2 linked regions of the Streptomyces venezuelae genome follow. The protein of the gene in region 2 interacts with the protein of the main gene of each other region in a pairwise test. Links are inferred from orthologs where the notes say so. Each region holds a gene or a part of one and is shown on either strand. Other genes may lie near its edges.

Region 1 (6,702 bases), 3.0 Mb from region 2 along the record:
CCTCAGGAGGGCCTCAGAGGTGTTACTTGACCTCGACCGAGGCGCCGGCGCCCTTGAGGGCCTCGGCGGCCTTGTCAGCGGCCTCCTTGGCGACCTTCTCGAGGACGGGCTTCGGCGCACCGTCAACGAGGTCCTTGGCCTCCTTCAGACCCAGGGAGGTCAGCTCGCGCACGACCTTGATGACCTGGATCTTCTTGTCACCGGCGGCGGTGAGGACGACGTCGAACTCGTCCTGCTCCTCGGCGGCCGCACCGGCGTCGCCACCGGCGACACCCGCGGGGGCAACGGCGACGGCCGCGGCGGCGGTGACGTCGAACTTCTCCTCGAAGGCCTTCACGAACTCAGAGAGCTCGATGAGGGTCATCTCCTCGAACTGGGCGAGGAGGTCGTCCTGAGAGAGCTTCGCCATGATGGGCGATCCTTCCACTAATTCGGCAGGTGCCGATATGTCTATAGAGGCGGGCGTAACGGCCCGCTACGACCCGCGCACTAGGCGGCGCGGATCAGTGCGCGAGCCGAATTACTCGGCACCGCCCTGCTCGGCGAGCTTGACGCGAAGCGCTTCCGCGGTGCGGACGAACTTCGACGGCAGCGCCTGGAAGAGCGAGGCAGCCTGGGACTGCTTGCCCTTGAACGCGCCGGCCAGCTTGCTGAGCAGAACCTCGCGGGACTCGAGGTCCGCAAGCTTCTTGATGTCATCGGCGGAGAGCGCCTTACCATCAAGGACACCCGCCTTGATGATCAGGTTGGGGTTGTCCTTGGCGAAGTCACGCAGGCTCTTCGCCGACTCCACCGGGTCACCGGTGATGAAGGCGACCGCGGTCGGACCAGCGAAGTGCTCGTCCAGCGCGGTGATCCCGGCCTGGTTGGCCGCAATCTTGGTCAGCGTGTTCTTCACCACGGCGTACTGGGCGTTCTCACCGAGGGAGCGACGCAGCGTCTTGAGCTGCGCGACGGTGAGACCCCGGTACTCGGTCAGCACGGCGGCGTTCGAGCTCTGGAACGCGTCCTTGAGCTCGGCTACCGATGCAGCCTTGTTGGGCGTCGGCATGGTGCGTTCGCCTCCTTCCGGGTGATGAGGACCGCTCAGAAGGGGCTAAACAAGAAACGCCCCGGCGCAGGCGCCAGGGCGTGGCTCGACCGGAACGAATTCCGGGAACCTTCCACAGTCACCTACGCGGGTCGTCCGCATTCAACGGATCCTTCGGCCACCGAACCCTTGCGGGCACGGCAACGACCAGCGGTCTTTGGCTTCTGGGGAAGACTACGTGAAGGGGTGCAGCCGAGGCAAATCGCCTCAGGAGCCCAGGTCAGGCGTGCGCGGGGCGTGGTCAGGCGCCGCCCGCTCCGCCCGAGTCCTTCATCATCTCGCCGAGGTCCATGACCTGGTCGGCCGCCGGCGCGGTGATCTCGACCGGCTTGTTGATGTCCTTGAACTTGATGGTGACGTCCATCGGGCCGGAAGTGGCCTGACCCTGGGTCCGGACCTGCTTGGCCTGGTCGGCCTCGTCGATCCAGAGGTCGATGGTCAGGCTCTTGACGCCCTGCTCCTCGAGCGTCTTGATGTTCTTCTCCTGACGCTCCTTGGCCGCCGGGGTCGGGGCGGCGGCGCTGTGGGCCTTCAGCTCGTCGAGCGAGACGGTGCCGGACAGGTGCGTCGTCTTCTGCCCGTCGATGGTCTCCTCGCCGACGGTCTTCAGGTCCTTGGCGGCGCTCAGGCTGTCGGCGGTGTCACCCGGGTTCTGGCCCTGCTGGGCGGAGCCGAGCGAGTCCAGCTCCTTGGCCTGCTCCGGCGCCAGGGCCTTGAGGTCGAACTTCAGCCACTTGCCGTCGCTGCCCATGTACATGACGCCGTCGAGCAGGCGGATCTCCACCTTCTCGCCCGGCTTCTCGGGCGAGTCCATCTTCATGGACATGGCCGTCGTGGGCTTCATGCGCATGGCGGCCTCGGCGGTGATGTTCTGGCCGCCGGCCTTGCCGGACATGGTGAAGCTGACGGAGTTGATCTCCTCGGACTTCTTCTTCGTCTTCTCCAGGAACGCCGCCGGGGCGGCCTCCGCCGGCTTCTTCGCGGCCTGGGACGGGGCCGCGGACGCCCCGCTGTCCTTCTTCGCGTCCTTCCCGTCCTCGCACGCGGTGGCGCCGCCTGCGAGCAGGAGCGCGGCCAGCACGGCGCCGACGGTCTTCTTGCGGTATGCCTGCATGGTTTCCCCCATGTGTTCCCCACCCCTGGGTGTGCGCGAGGCAGTGAGGCCCGGGGCGGTCCCACCCTTGACACTGCCGGCACTGACTGTACGTCTCGCGACTGACACTAATCGCACAGGGTTCGCACAGGAAACGAAAAACGGGCCCGCCGCCCCCGGGAAGGGGGCGACGGGCCCGTTCGGCAGATCAGTGAGCCGTCAGGCCCGAACAGATCAGACCGCGGCCGGGTCTTCCTCGACGAGGAGGTTCCGGGTGCGGTTCGGGTCCAGCTGGATGCCGGGGCCCATGGTGGTGCTGATGGCGGCCTTCTTGATGTAGCGGCCCTTCGCGGCGGACGGCTTCAGACGAAGGATCTCGTCCAGGGCCGCGCCGTAGTTCTCGACCAGCTTGTCATCGGAGAAGGAGACCTTGCCGATGATGAAGTGCAGGTTCGAGTGCTTGTCGACGCGGAACTCGATCTTGCCACCCTTGATCTCGGTGACAGCCTTCGCGACGTCCATCGTGACGGTGCCGGTCTTCGGGTTCGGCATGAGGCCACGGGGACCGAGCACGCGGCCGAGGCGGCCGACCTTGCCCATGAGGTCCGGGGTGGCCACAACGGCGTCGAACTCGTTCAGGCGGTTGCCCTTGGCGATCTCGTTGATCAGCTCGTCGTCGCCGACAATGTCGGCGCCGGCGGCTTCCGCGGCCGCAGCACGGTCACCGGTCGCGAAGACCAGGACCCGGGCGGTCTTGCCGGTGCCGTGCGGGAGGTTCACGGTGCCGCGGACCATCTGGTCGGCCTTGCGCGGGTCGACACCCAGGCGGAAGGCGACCTCGACGGTGCCGTCGAACTTGGTCGTGGAGGTCTCCTTGGCGAGACGGACGGCCTCGAGCGGGGCGTACAGCTTCTCCCGGTCGACCTTGGCGTCCGCAGCGCGGAGAGTCTTGCTGCGCTTCACTTCTGCTCCTGTATTTCGGCTTCAGGCATGGAGTCGTGGTGCGGACCAGCGCTTGGTCCTACCACTGATGGTGCTGGGGGGTGGCTGGATCAGCCTTCGACGGTGACGCCCATCGAACGCGCGGTGCCGGCAATGATCTTGACGGCGGCGTCGATGTCGTTGGCGTTCAGGTCGGGCATCTTCAGCTCGGCGATCTCCTTGACCTGGGCAGCCGTGAGCTTGGCGACCTTGGTCTTGTGGGGCTCGCCGGAGCCCTTCTCGATGCCCGCGTGCTTCAGGATGAGGCGCGCGGCCGGCGGAGTCTTGGTGATGAAGGTGAAGGAGCGGTCGTCGTAGACCGTGATCTCCACCGGCACGACCATGCCACGCTGCGACTCGGTCGCGGCGTTGTAGGCCTTGCAGAACTCCATGATGTTGACGCCGTGCTGACCGAGCGCGGGGCCGACCGGCGGAGCCGGGTTGGCCGCACCGGCCTTGATCTGGAGCTTGATAAGCCCCGTGACCTTCTTCTTCTTGGGAGGCATTGCTCTCTCCGGGTCCTAGTGAGAGTTTTCAGCCGCCGATCCGGTCATCCGGATGGAGGCATACCGCACCACGATAACGGGTATCGGTGCGGGGCTAAAAACCGAGCAGGTCAGACCGCCCTCAAGGGGGCGATCTGACCTGTCCGGAAGCTGTCGCTCAGAAGATCAGTTCTTCTGGATCTGGTCGAAGCTGAGCTCGACCGGGGTCTCGCGGCCGAAGATCTCGACGAGGCCCTTGACCTTCTTCGAGTCGGGGTTGATCTCGTTGATGGTCGCCTGCAGCGTGGCGAACGGGCCGTCGGTGACGGTGACCGAGTCGCCGACCTCGAAGTCCAGGACCTCGATGGTGCGCTTGACGGCGGGCGCGGGCAGACCGGCCTCTTCCGCGGCGGCCTTGGCGGCCTTCTCCTGCGCCTCCGGAGCGAGCATCTTGACGATCTCGTCCAGGGTCAGCGGGTACGGGTCGTACGCGTTGCCGACGAAGCCGGTGACGCCGGGCGTGTTGCGGACGACGCCCCAGGACTCGTTCGTCAGATCCATGCGGACGAGAACGTAACCGGGCAGCTTGTTCTGCCGGACGTTCTTGCGCTCGCCGTTCTTGATCTGGACGATCTCTTCCTCGGGCACCTCGGCCTGGTAGATGAACTCCTCGACGTTCAGCGAGACGGCACGCTGCTCCAGGTTGGCCTTCACGCGCTTCTCGTAGCCGGCGTAGGTGTGGATCACGTACCACTCGCCGGGCAGGAGGCGCAGTTCGTCGCGCAGGGCCTGGATGGGGTCGACGGGCTCGGCGGGCTCGACCGGGGCGGCCTCCTCGGCCTCTTCCTCGTCGGCCTCGGCGTCGTCAGCAGCCTCTTCGAGGTCGGCATCGAGCTCGGCGTCGACCTCGGTGTCGTCCTCGTCCTCGTCGGACTCGACGTGCAGCGCGGCCTCTTCGGCGGCGGCACCCGCCTCGACGTCGGCGAGCTCGGCCTCGTCGGGGTCCACAGCGTCTGCCGCCTCGACGATGTCGAGCTCGTCCTCGACGGACTCGACGGAGTCGTGGCTCGCGTTCAGGTTCGGGTCAGACACGGTGGCTGCTTCTTCCTGGATACAAAAGGTGGTGGAACATGCGAAAACGGGCGGCACCCATCAGGCGCCGCCCTCCGCGGGGATCAGCCGAAGACGAACTTGATGGCTTCCTGGAACCCATAGTCAATCACGGTCACCAGACCGATCATGATGACCACGAAGACAATCACCACGGTGGTGTACGTCGTGAGCTGGTTGCGAGTCGGCCAAACAACCTTGCGGAGTTCCGCGACAATCTGGCGGTAGAAAAGCGCGAGACGGCCCAGAGGGCCCTTCTTGCCACGCTTGCCGCCCTTGCGGGCCTTCTTCTCGCGCGTCTCGTCCTCGGCGTCAGGCATGTCGATGGAGCCCAGGGCGTCCGTCACGTCTCTCACCTGAATCCGGGTCGTGGCCGTACCGCGCCCGGTTGCGCCGCACGGCGTTGCATAAGTACGTACCTGCGCACACACGTCCGAGATGGAGTGTGGAGCAGGGCCGGAGGGACTCGAACCCCCAACCGCTGGTTTTGGAGACCAGTGCTCTACCAATTGAGCTACGACCCTTTGCGTCCCCCAACCTACCGCATCCGAGCGAGTGCACGGAGTGCTCGCGCTTCGCAGCGGCTGGTGAGGTCCAACGACAGGTGAGTGTACGTGAACAGCGCCCTGACGTCGAACAGCGCCCGGACCTGGCACGCACCGGTCCGTTGACTGAAACGGTGTGCGGCGCTTCTTTGCCGTCTGGGACGATTGCCCGTATGACCTCTGCAACGCCTTCCTCCGAGCGCCGGGTGTCCGCCCGTATCGGCGCCATTTCCGAGTCCGCCACCCTCGCCGTGGACGCCAAGGCCAAGGCCCTCAAGGCCGCCGGGCGCCCGGTGATCGGCTTCGGCGCGGGCGAGCCCGACTTCCCGACCCCGGACTACATCGTCGAAGCCGCGGTCGAGGCCTGCCGCAACCCCAAGTACCACCGCTACACGCCGGCCGGCGGCCTGCCCGAGCTGAAGGCCGCGATCGCCGCGAAGACGCTGCGCGACTCCGGCTACGAGGTCGAGGCGTCGCAGGTCCTGGTGACCAACGGCGGCAAGCAGGCGATCTACGAGGCCTTCGCGGCCATCCTGGACCCGGGTGACGAGGTCATCGTCCCGGCTCCGTACTGGACCACCTACCCGGAGTCGATCCGTCTCGCCGGCGGTGTCCCGGTCGAGGTCGTCGCCGACGAGACCACCGGCTACCGCGTCTCCGTCGAGCAGCTGGAGGCCGCGCGCACCGAGCGCACCAAGGTCGTCCTGTTCGTCTCCCCGTCCAACCCGACCGGTTCGGTCTACAGCGAGGCCGACGCGAAGGCGATCGGCGAGTGGGCCGCCGAGCACGGCCTGTGGGTGCTCACGGACGAGATCTACGAGCACCTGGTCTACGGCGAGGCGAAGTTCACGTCGCTGCCGGTCCTGGTCCCGGCGCTGCGCGACAAGTGCATCATCGTCAACGGCGTCGCCAAGACGTACGCGATGACCGGCTGGCGCGTGGGCTGGGTCATCGCCCCGCAGGACGTCATCAAGGCGGCGACCAACCTGCAGTCGCACGCCACCTCCAACGTCTCCAACGTGGCCCAGGTCGCCGCGCTGGCCGCCGTCTCGGGCAACCTCGACGCGGTCGCGGAGATGCGCAAGGCCTTCGACCGCCGTCGCCAGACGATGGTCAGGATGCTCAACGAGATCGACGGCGTCTTCTGCCCGACCCCCGAGGGCGCGTTCTACGCGTACCCGTCGGTCAAGGAGCTCATCGGCAAGGAGATCCGCGGCAAGCGCCCGCAGAGCTCCGTCGAGCTCGCCGCCCTCATCCTGGACGAGGTCGAGGTCGCGGTCGTCCCGGGCGAGGCCTTCGGCACCCCGGGCTACCTGCGCCTGTCCTACGCCCTGGGCGACGAGGACCTGGTGGAGGGCGTGTCCCGCATCCAGAAGCTCCTCGCGGAGGCCAAGGCCT
Region 2 (7,836 bases):
GCCGGACACCCCGTGACCGGCCGGCGCCGCACCACCGTACGGATCCCGACCACGCGGATCTTCGACGACCGTGCGCTGTGCGAGATCATGACCCGGGTCGGGTCGGGAGGGACACCCTGATGAACCTGCACTCACCGCACCTCGAACCGCTCCCGTCCCCGCGGTACACCCCGGGTGGTCCCGATCCGGCACAGGTCGACCCGCAGGTGCTGGGAGCGCTGCTGCACCGGCACGGATGGCTGCGGCGCGGCGGCGCGGCCGGCCGGTACGGCCGCTGGACCCCGCCCGGCCGCCCGGGCACCAGCCTGCTCGTCCCGGAGAGCCGTGCCTTCCCCGACTGCGCGGACCTGCTGGAGGAGGCGCTCGGCGCCCTCGCGCACGGCGGCCTGCCCTCGGCGCGCGAGGTGCTCCTCGGGCTGAGCGTCCCCAGCGACGAGATCCGCTGGGAACGGGAGATCCCGGAGGCGCCCTACGGGTACCAGGGCGAGGCCTCCTGGCCCGTGCAGGAACAGCTGCGCTCGGCCGCCCGCCGGCTCCTGCTGGCCGGTGCGCTCGCCGACCGGGCCCGGGCCGGGTACTACGGGGCCCGGCACCAGGCGCAGGCCGAACGCACCCTGGACGGGGTCCTGGTGGGGCCCTCCCCGGGCGGGCGCCGGCTGACCGCGTACGTCCCCGTGGACGGCGGCCGGGGGCCGGTGATCCGGCTGCACCACGCCCTGCACGCGGCCCGCGAGGCGGTGGACTACCAGCGCGCCACCGGCGGCATGGAGGCCTTCGACGCGGCGGTGGCCGCCGGGGTCAGCCGGGAACTCGCCGACGCGCTGATCGCCCTGGTCCGGGGCTCGGAGGGAGCCCGGATCGCACTGGCCTGGGCGCCGGCGGCCGGTGTCCCGGCGGGCTGCGCGGCCCGCCCCGAGCCGGTGGAGTTCTCCCCGGGCGACCTGCCCGTGCTGCGTGAGGCCGCCGCCCGCTACACCCGCGCGGAACCCGCCGTGCCGGTCCGGCTCGCCGGGGCCGTGGTACGGATGCGGCGCAAGGCCGCCGGGGGAGGGGGGACCGTCCGGCTGCGGGTGCTGGCCGGGGCGGAGGTCCCGTACGTCCGGGCCGCCCTCGACGAGGAGGCGTACCGCATCGCGGGCCACGCCCACCTGGTGGGCCTGCCGGTCCGGGTCACCGGCCGGCTGCAACGCCGCGGCGGCTTCCGGCGGCTGTCGGACGCGGCGGACGTGGCACCGGTACCGATGGACGAGGTCGAGCGGGACCGGCTGATGAAGTCCCTGGACGCGGCCTTCGACCCCGAGGACGTCCTGCCGAACGACGACTGAGCCGTCTCTTCCGGATGCGGGACTGCCCTCAGGGGGAGCGGAAGGCCGTGGCGCGGACGGTGTCGCCGCACAGGGCGAACTGGCCGCCGTCGCTCGGGGCCACCTGGAACCCGGTGCGCGCGACGCCCACCACCAGCGAGGGGGCGACGGTCGGATCGGCGCCGGAGGCGCAGTAGCCGTCCGCCTCGCCGAGGACCGGGGTGAAGGTCAGGACGGTCGAGGCGGTTCCGCCCACGGACAGCAGCACCGGCCGGGCCTCACCCCGGGGGACGACGCGCAGCGGCTTGTTGCGGTCCGGGGACCCCTGGCCCGCGAGTGCGACCGTCGGGAAGCCCCGCAGCTCACAGGCAGGGCCGCTGTTGACCACCACCGTGAACCGGACATGGGTGGAGTCCGTCCGCTCCGCGCCGGTGTCCGAGAGCTGGTCGCCGGTGCACGCGGCGGCGGGCGCCGCCACCGCGGGGGTACCCGCGAGCATTCCGCCCGCCAGCAGGGCCGTCGCGGCGCCCAGGGCAGCCGCCTTCCTGGTCACTCTCATGGGTGTCACCTCATGCCAGGTCGGAAGATCCCCTTCCACCTTCCCACGGGGTGTCCCCGGCGGCTCGCCCGAAGGAGGCCATGGTCAGGCCCGGGACGGGGCAGAAGTCCGGGCCGCGGCGGAAGCCGAGACGCTCGTAGAGGGCCACGGCGGGGGCATTGGCGGCGCCGGTGGTGACCGTGACGGGGCGACCCGGGAACACCTCCGTCAGGGCGTGGCGCAGCAGCGACGAGGCGACACCCCGCCGGAACCAGGCCGGAGCCACGCACAGCCGGTCGATGGAGACCCCGTCCTCCGGTTCGGACGCCCAGGCGAGGAAGCCGGCCAGGACGCCGTTCCCCGAGAAGGCACCCACCCAGCGGAGGCCGGCCCGCCGCAGCTCGGCGAGGCTCTCACCCAGGGCCGGGATCCCGTCGAAGCCGATCAGCTCGGCCTCCACCGCGTACGCGGCGTGCCCGATCCGGTGGACCACCGTCGCGGTGGCGTCGTCGCTCAGGTCCAGCGCGCGTATCTGCATGGCGGGCCACGCTACCGGCGTCCACCGCCGGGCAACGGGCGGGGTGGGGGCACACCGGGCGGGCCATGGCCGGGAGGCCCCGTCCGGCGGGCCACCCGGTAACCGTTTAGCGGCGCGGCCACTCCGCTCGGTACGATTCAGGCGCGCGGCGTTCGCCCGCGCACCCCCTGAGTCAGGAGAGACCGGTGTCAGACGTCCGTGTGATCATCCAACGCGATTCCGAGCGGGACGAGCGCGTGGTGGCCACGGGCACTACGGCGGCGGAGCTCTTCGCCGGCGAGCGCACCATCGTCGCCGCGCGCATCGCGGGCGAGCTCAAGGACCTCGCGTACGAGGTGAAGGACGGCGAGACCGTCGAGCCGGTGGAGATCTCCTCCGAGGACGGCCTGAACATCCTGCGCCACTCGACCGCGCACGTCATGGCCCAGGCCGTGCAGGAGCTCTTCCCCGAGGCCAAGCTGGGCATCGGCCCGCCGGTCCAGAACGGCTTCTACTACGACTTCGACGTCGCCCGCCCCTTCACCCCCGATGACCTCAAGGCCATCGAGAAGAAGATGCAGGAGATCCAGAAGCGCGGCCAGCGGTTCTCCCGCCGCGTGGTCACCGACGAGGCGGCCCGCGAGGAGCTCGCCGACGAGCCGTACAAGCTGGAGCTCATCGGCATCAAGGGCTCCGCGTCCACCGACGACGGCGCGAACGTCGAGGTGGGCGGCGGCGAGCTGACCATCTACGACAACCTGGACGCGAAGACCGGCGACCTGTGCTGGAAGGACCTCTGCCGCGGTCCCCACCTGCCCACCACCCGCAACATCCCGGCGTTCAAGCTCATGCGCAACGCGGCCGCCTACTGGCGCGGCAGCGAGAAGAACCCGATGCTCCAGCGCATCTACGGCACCGCGTGGCCGTCGAAGGAGGAGCTGAAGGCGCACCTCGACTTCCTCGCCGAGGCCGAGAAGCGCGACCACCGCAAGCTCGGCAACGAGCTCGACCTCTTCTCCATCCCGGACGAGATCGGCTCCGGCCTCGCCGTCTTCCACCCGCGCGGCGGCATCATCCGCCGGGTCATGGAGGACTACTCGCGCAAGAAGCACGAGGAAGCCGACTACGAGTTCGTCTACTCCCCGCACGCCACCAAGGGCGCCCTCTTCGAGAAGAGCGGCCACCTGGACTGGTACGCGGAGGGCATGTACCCCCCCATGCAGCTCGACGGTGGTACCGACTACTACCTCAAGCCCATGAACTGCCCGATGCACAACCTGATCTTCGACGCGCGCGGCCGCTCCTACCGTGAACTGCCGCTGCGCCTGTTCGAGTTCGGCACCGTGTACCGGTACGAGAAGTCGGGCGTCGTGCACGGTCTGACCCGGGCCCGCGGTTTCACCCAGGACGACGCGCACATCTACTGCACCCGTGAGCAGATGGCCGAAGAGCTCGACCGCACCCTCACCTTCGTGCTGAACCTGCTGCGCGACTACGGTCTGACCGACTTCTACCTGGAGCTGTCCACCAAGGACCCGGTCAAGTTCGTCGGCTCGGACGAGGCCTGGGAGGAGGCGACCGCCGTCCTCGCGCAGGTCGCCGAGAAGCAGGGCCTGCCGCTGGTCCCGGACCCGGGCGGCGCCGCCTTCTACGGTCCGAAGATCTCGGTGCAGTGCAAGGACGCCATCGGCCGTACCTGGCAGATGTCGACCGTGCAGCTCGACTTCAACCTGCCGGAGCGCTTCAACCTGGAGTACACCGCGCCCGACGGCTCGCGCCAGCGGCCGGTCATGATCCACCGTGCGCTGTTCGGCTCCATCGAGCGGTTCTTCGCCGTGCTGCTGGAGCACTACGCGGGCGCCATGCCGCCGTGGCTGGCCCCGGTCCAGGCGGTCGGCATCCCGATCGGCGACGGGCACGTGGAGTACCTGCAGGAGTTCGCCGCCGAGGCGAAGAAGAAGGGCCTGCGGGTGGAGGTGGACGCCTCGTCCGACCGGATGCAGAAGAAGATCCGCAACCAGCAGCGCATGAAGGTCCCGTTCATGATCATCGTCGGTGACGAGGACATGGCGGCGGGCACCGTCTCCTTCCGCTACCGCGACGGTTCGCAGGAGAACGGAATCCCCCGTGACGAGGCACTGGCTAAGCTCGTTGACGTGGTGGAGCGTCGGATCCAGATCTGACGTCGTCCCCGCCGTGGTGGGGGTGCTCCCAAGATTCGGAACCACCAGAAGCTGAAGGTTCCATGCTCCCCGCCGCTGCGGGGATCGGGCCCCCGGAAAGTGATCACTTTCCGGGGGCCTTCCTCGTACGCCAGGCCAAGGTCATATGCTTGCCGCCATGACGACTCAGCCGGAGCAGCAGATCGGTGTGGGCACGCAGGACGCGTTCCAGCGACTGTGGACGCCCCACCGGATGGCCTACATCCAGGGGGAGAACAAGCCGACCGGCCCGGAGGCCGGGGACGGCTGTCCCTTCTGCGGGATTCCGGAGATGTCCGACCAGGACGGCCTGGTCGTCGCGCGCGGCCGGCACGTGTACGCGGTGCTGAACCTCTACCCGTACAACGGCGGCCACCTGATGGTCGTCCCGTACCGGCACGTCGCCGACTACACGGAGCTGGACGGGCCGGAGACGGCAGAGCTCGCCGACCTCACCAAGCGGGCGATGGTCGCGCTGCGCAAGGCCTCGGGCGCGCACGGATTCAACATCGGCATGAACCAGGGCGCGGCCGCCGGTGCCGGCATCGCCGCGCACCTGCACCAGCACATCGTGCCCCGCTGGGGCGGGGACACGAACTTCATGCCGGTCGTGGGACACACCAAGGTGCTGCCCCAACTCCTGGCGGACACCCGTCAGATGCTCGCGGACGCCTGGCCCGTCGACTAGCGTCGTGCCGGGCCGCGTCCCGGTGGATCCCGCAGGTCACGGCGCCAGCGGGAGTCCTGCCGGTCGTCAGGCCGGGTCCCGGTGGTCCCGGCGCCAGGTCCGCACCTCGGCCTCGACGTCGAACTCCGTCAGGCCCAGGGGCGGGCCCGGCGGAGGCATGCGCAGGGCCGCCGCGATCTTCTCGTTGATCTCCGTGAGGATGTCCCGTACCTGGCGCTCGGAGCGGGCGGCCCGGGCCTTCTCCAGGGCGTCCTCGGCCTCCTTGCGCAGCGCGAGCGCCGGCGGCAGGACGGCGAAGCCCTCGCGGTGCATCTTGCCCTTGATCCACCACAGCTCGTCGTAGGGCGCGTCCAGCGAGGCCAGCGGCTTGCCCCAGCCCGGCAGGTCCTCGAACTCGCCGCGCTCGGTGGCCTCCCGGATCTGCCGGTCCACGAAGGACTCGACGCTGACGCCAGGCGGTTTGCGCTCGGTCACGGTGCCTCCTCGGTTCCTGGGGATCGCACTCCGCCCTGCCAGCCTACTCAGGCCACCTGCCGGACGGGGCCGGCCGTCCCTCACGTAGGGTCGCTGCCCATGATCACGAGATTCGGCGACGCGTTCCTGAACGAGACCGAGCGGCACAGCGCCTGGGGAGCCGCCCAGCTCGAAACCCTGACCTCCTTCCTGCCCGAGGGGCCCTGGACAGCGGACCTGGAGACCTGCGCCTACCGCCAGGGCGGGCTCGAACTGCGCGTCTCGGTCCTGGGGACCTTCGACCTGGAAGAGGGGACCTGGATGTGGGGCTGGGCCAACCCGGGCCTGCGCGGCACCGAGGTCGTCGCCCTCGCGGCCGCGGTCGAGCGCTACGGCAGGAAGCAGGGCATCCCCGAGTTCACCGAGGAGACCCTGGACCTGTCGGGCTTCGCGGACCCCTGGCGTGCGGCGGAGACCCTGGCGTTCGCCGGGATGGGCGTGGCAGGGGCCCCCGGCTACATCGGTGCCCCGGCCGGGCCCACCACGCGGATCTACTTCCTGCCGGACGACCCGCAGGTCCCCCGGGCCGCCCTGGACCCCGTCACCCTGCCCCGGACCCTGGTCACCGGAGCCGGGCTCCTCGGGCACTCCCCGCGAAGCGTCGTCACCGGCTACTTCGACCACCACGGCGTACCGGTGGACGAGGCCGGAGACCTGGTCACGGCCCTGCTCCCCGGCGGGAGCGCGGTACGGATCGGGTTCGACGCCGTCGGCCGCATCTCCGAGGTGAGCCTGACCGCGGGCCCCTGAACCACGGGCCCGCGCCGTCCGGTGCCGCCGCCTCCCGCCAGCGCGGGCAAAGGACCGGCGGCACCGGGTACGGGCTACGCGTCGTAGACGTCGGCCTTGCGCGGGGCCGGCTCCTGGATGAGGCCGCTCATGATCGAGGAGCGGTTGGTGAAGCGCTCGGTGTCGACACCGTTCTCCTCCAGCACCTTGAAGGTCGCCGCGTGGATCGACCGCAGCACCGGCGCCACCGTCCGCAGGGCGTCGTCCGCCATGAACCGGTGCCGCCACATCGAACTCGCCCAGACGTGGCGCAGACCGAAGGGCTCCGGCAGGACCAGCTTGCCGCCGAAGAAGTCCAGGACCGGCGGGTACCAGGTCAGCGGGGCCCGGACGGCGAGGCGGACCACCTCCTGGGTGTCCACCAGGGGCAGCGGGCGCTCCACGGTCTCCCAGAACCGGACGCTCTTGGGCACCTCCACGACCGGGGCCGCCGACTTCGTCGTGAACAGGCCGTGCACGGGTCCCAGGGCGTGGGCGGTGACGTCCACGCGCAGGGTCTTGTAGAGCACGGTCACCGTGACCAGCATGTTGATGACCAGCTGGCCGTCCCAGAGCGGGTACTGGATGCCGAGGTAGTGCCGGTTCCCGGCGCTGAACTGCTGCTCGTTGCAGATCCGGGTGATCTCGTGCGGCTTGATGAGGAAGGCGTCGACGTTCTCGCCGGTGGGGCGGGCCACCTCTGCGGCGCCCTCGCCGATCGGGGTGACGATCCAGTGCTGGATCGCGGCGGGCGGGAAGCCGCCGGTGTGCAGGGGGCCCCGCTCCAGCTTGCGGAGCTGGGCGTCGATCGCGCGCACGACGTCCCAGCTGCGGAACGGGTGGATCTCCATGCCCTCGCTCTTGGGGGCCAGTTCCTCGGCCATCTGCCAGCTGCCCCACCGGGTGCCCATGCCCAGGATGCCCTTGGGGCCCGCGTAGAAGACCTGGTTGCTGCGGTCCTCCGCGGTGAGCTTGGCGAGCTGGTGGCGCAGGTCCTCGCGCGCCTTCTCGTCGGGGTTGCCGGGCACGGCCTCGGGGATCTTGGCGCCGACCCCGCCGCCGGACAGCAGCCCGTCCCAGCGGGAGCGCAGGTCCCGGGCGGTGGCCTCACAGACCCGGCGGGCGAGCAGCCAGCCCAGGACCGGGGCGATGACCATGCCGCGGGCGTAGAGGCCGAGGAAACCGGTCAGCGGCAGCCGGAACATCAAGATGGCCACCACGACGCCGACGCCGACCAGGATCACGGTGCCCAGCCAGGAGCTGTGCCTGCCCGTGCTGGAGGCGAGGGTCTTGCGGAGCTGGAAGAG

What was found. Proteins that work in one complex are often made in the same cells at the same time.
Region 1: the proteins of thrS (region 2) and rplA interact in binary tests that used the Escherichia coli proteins (3 or more experiments, as listed by UniProt). The link is inferred for Streptomyces venezuelae from one-to-one orthologs.

What each region holds. Positions count from the first base shown.
Region 1 is NZ_CP029189.1:4,426,320-4,433,021, reverse strand. Bases 1,283-4,076 are described here. They hold rplA (50S ribosomal protein L1), read right to left. Parts: upstream 3,147-4,076; coding sequence 2,418-3,146; downstream 1,283-2,417. Other genes in these bases: nusG (transcription termination/antitermination protein NusG), read right to left, coding at 3,836-4,076; rplK (50S ribosomal protein L11), read right to left, coding at 3,236-3,670; DEJ51_RS19720 (LppX_LprAFG lipoprotein), read right to left, coding at 1,332-2,204. Outside these bases: rplL (50S ribosomal protein L7/L12), read right to left, coding at 23-409; rplJ (50S ribosomal protein L10), read right to left, coding at 521-1,051; more of nusG, read right to left, coding at 4,077-4,741; preprotein translocase subunit SecE, read right to left, coding at 4,825-5,106; DEJ51_RS19690 (pyridoxal phosphate-dependent aminotransferase), read left to right, coding at 5,478-6,702. UniProt on the Escherichia coli protein: One of the primary rRNA binding proteins, it binds very close to the 3'-end of the 23S rRNA. Forms part of the L1 stalk. It is often not seen in high-resolution crystal structures, but can be seen in cryo_EM and 3D reconstruction models.
Region 2 is NZ_CP029189.1:1,428,567-1,436,402, reverse strand. The notes cover bases 2,177-5,053. They hold thrS (threonine--tRNA ligase), read left to right. Parts: upstream 2,177-2,565; coding sequence 2,566-4,542; downstream 4,543-5,053. Other genes in these bases: DEJ51_RS05780 (HIT family protein), read left to right, coding at 4,688-5,053; DEJ51_RS05790 (GNAT family N-acetyltransferase), read right to left, coding at 2,177-2,380. In the rest of the region: DEJ51_RS05805 (DUF4365 domain-containing protein), read left to right, coding at 1-120; DEJ51_RS05800 (hypothetical protein), read left to right, coding at 120-1,325; DEJ51_RS05795 (DUF4232 domain-containing protein), read right to left, coding at 1,354-1,863; more of DEJ51_RS05790, read right to left, coding at 1,874-2,176; more of DEJ51_RS05780, read left to right, coding at 5,054-5,248; DEJ51_RS05775 (DUF1992 domain-containing protein), read right to left, coding at 5,315-5,722; DEJ51_RS05770 (DUF6882 domain-containing protein), read left to right, coding at 5,822-6,511; DEJ51_RS05765 (hypothetical protein), read right to left, coding at 6,586-7,836. UniProt on the Escherichia coli protein: Catalyzes the attachment of threonine to tRNA(Thr) in a two-step reaction: L-threonine is first activated by ATP to form Thr-AMP and then transferred to the acceptor end of tRNA(Thr). The rate-limiting step is amino acid activation in the presence of tRNA.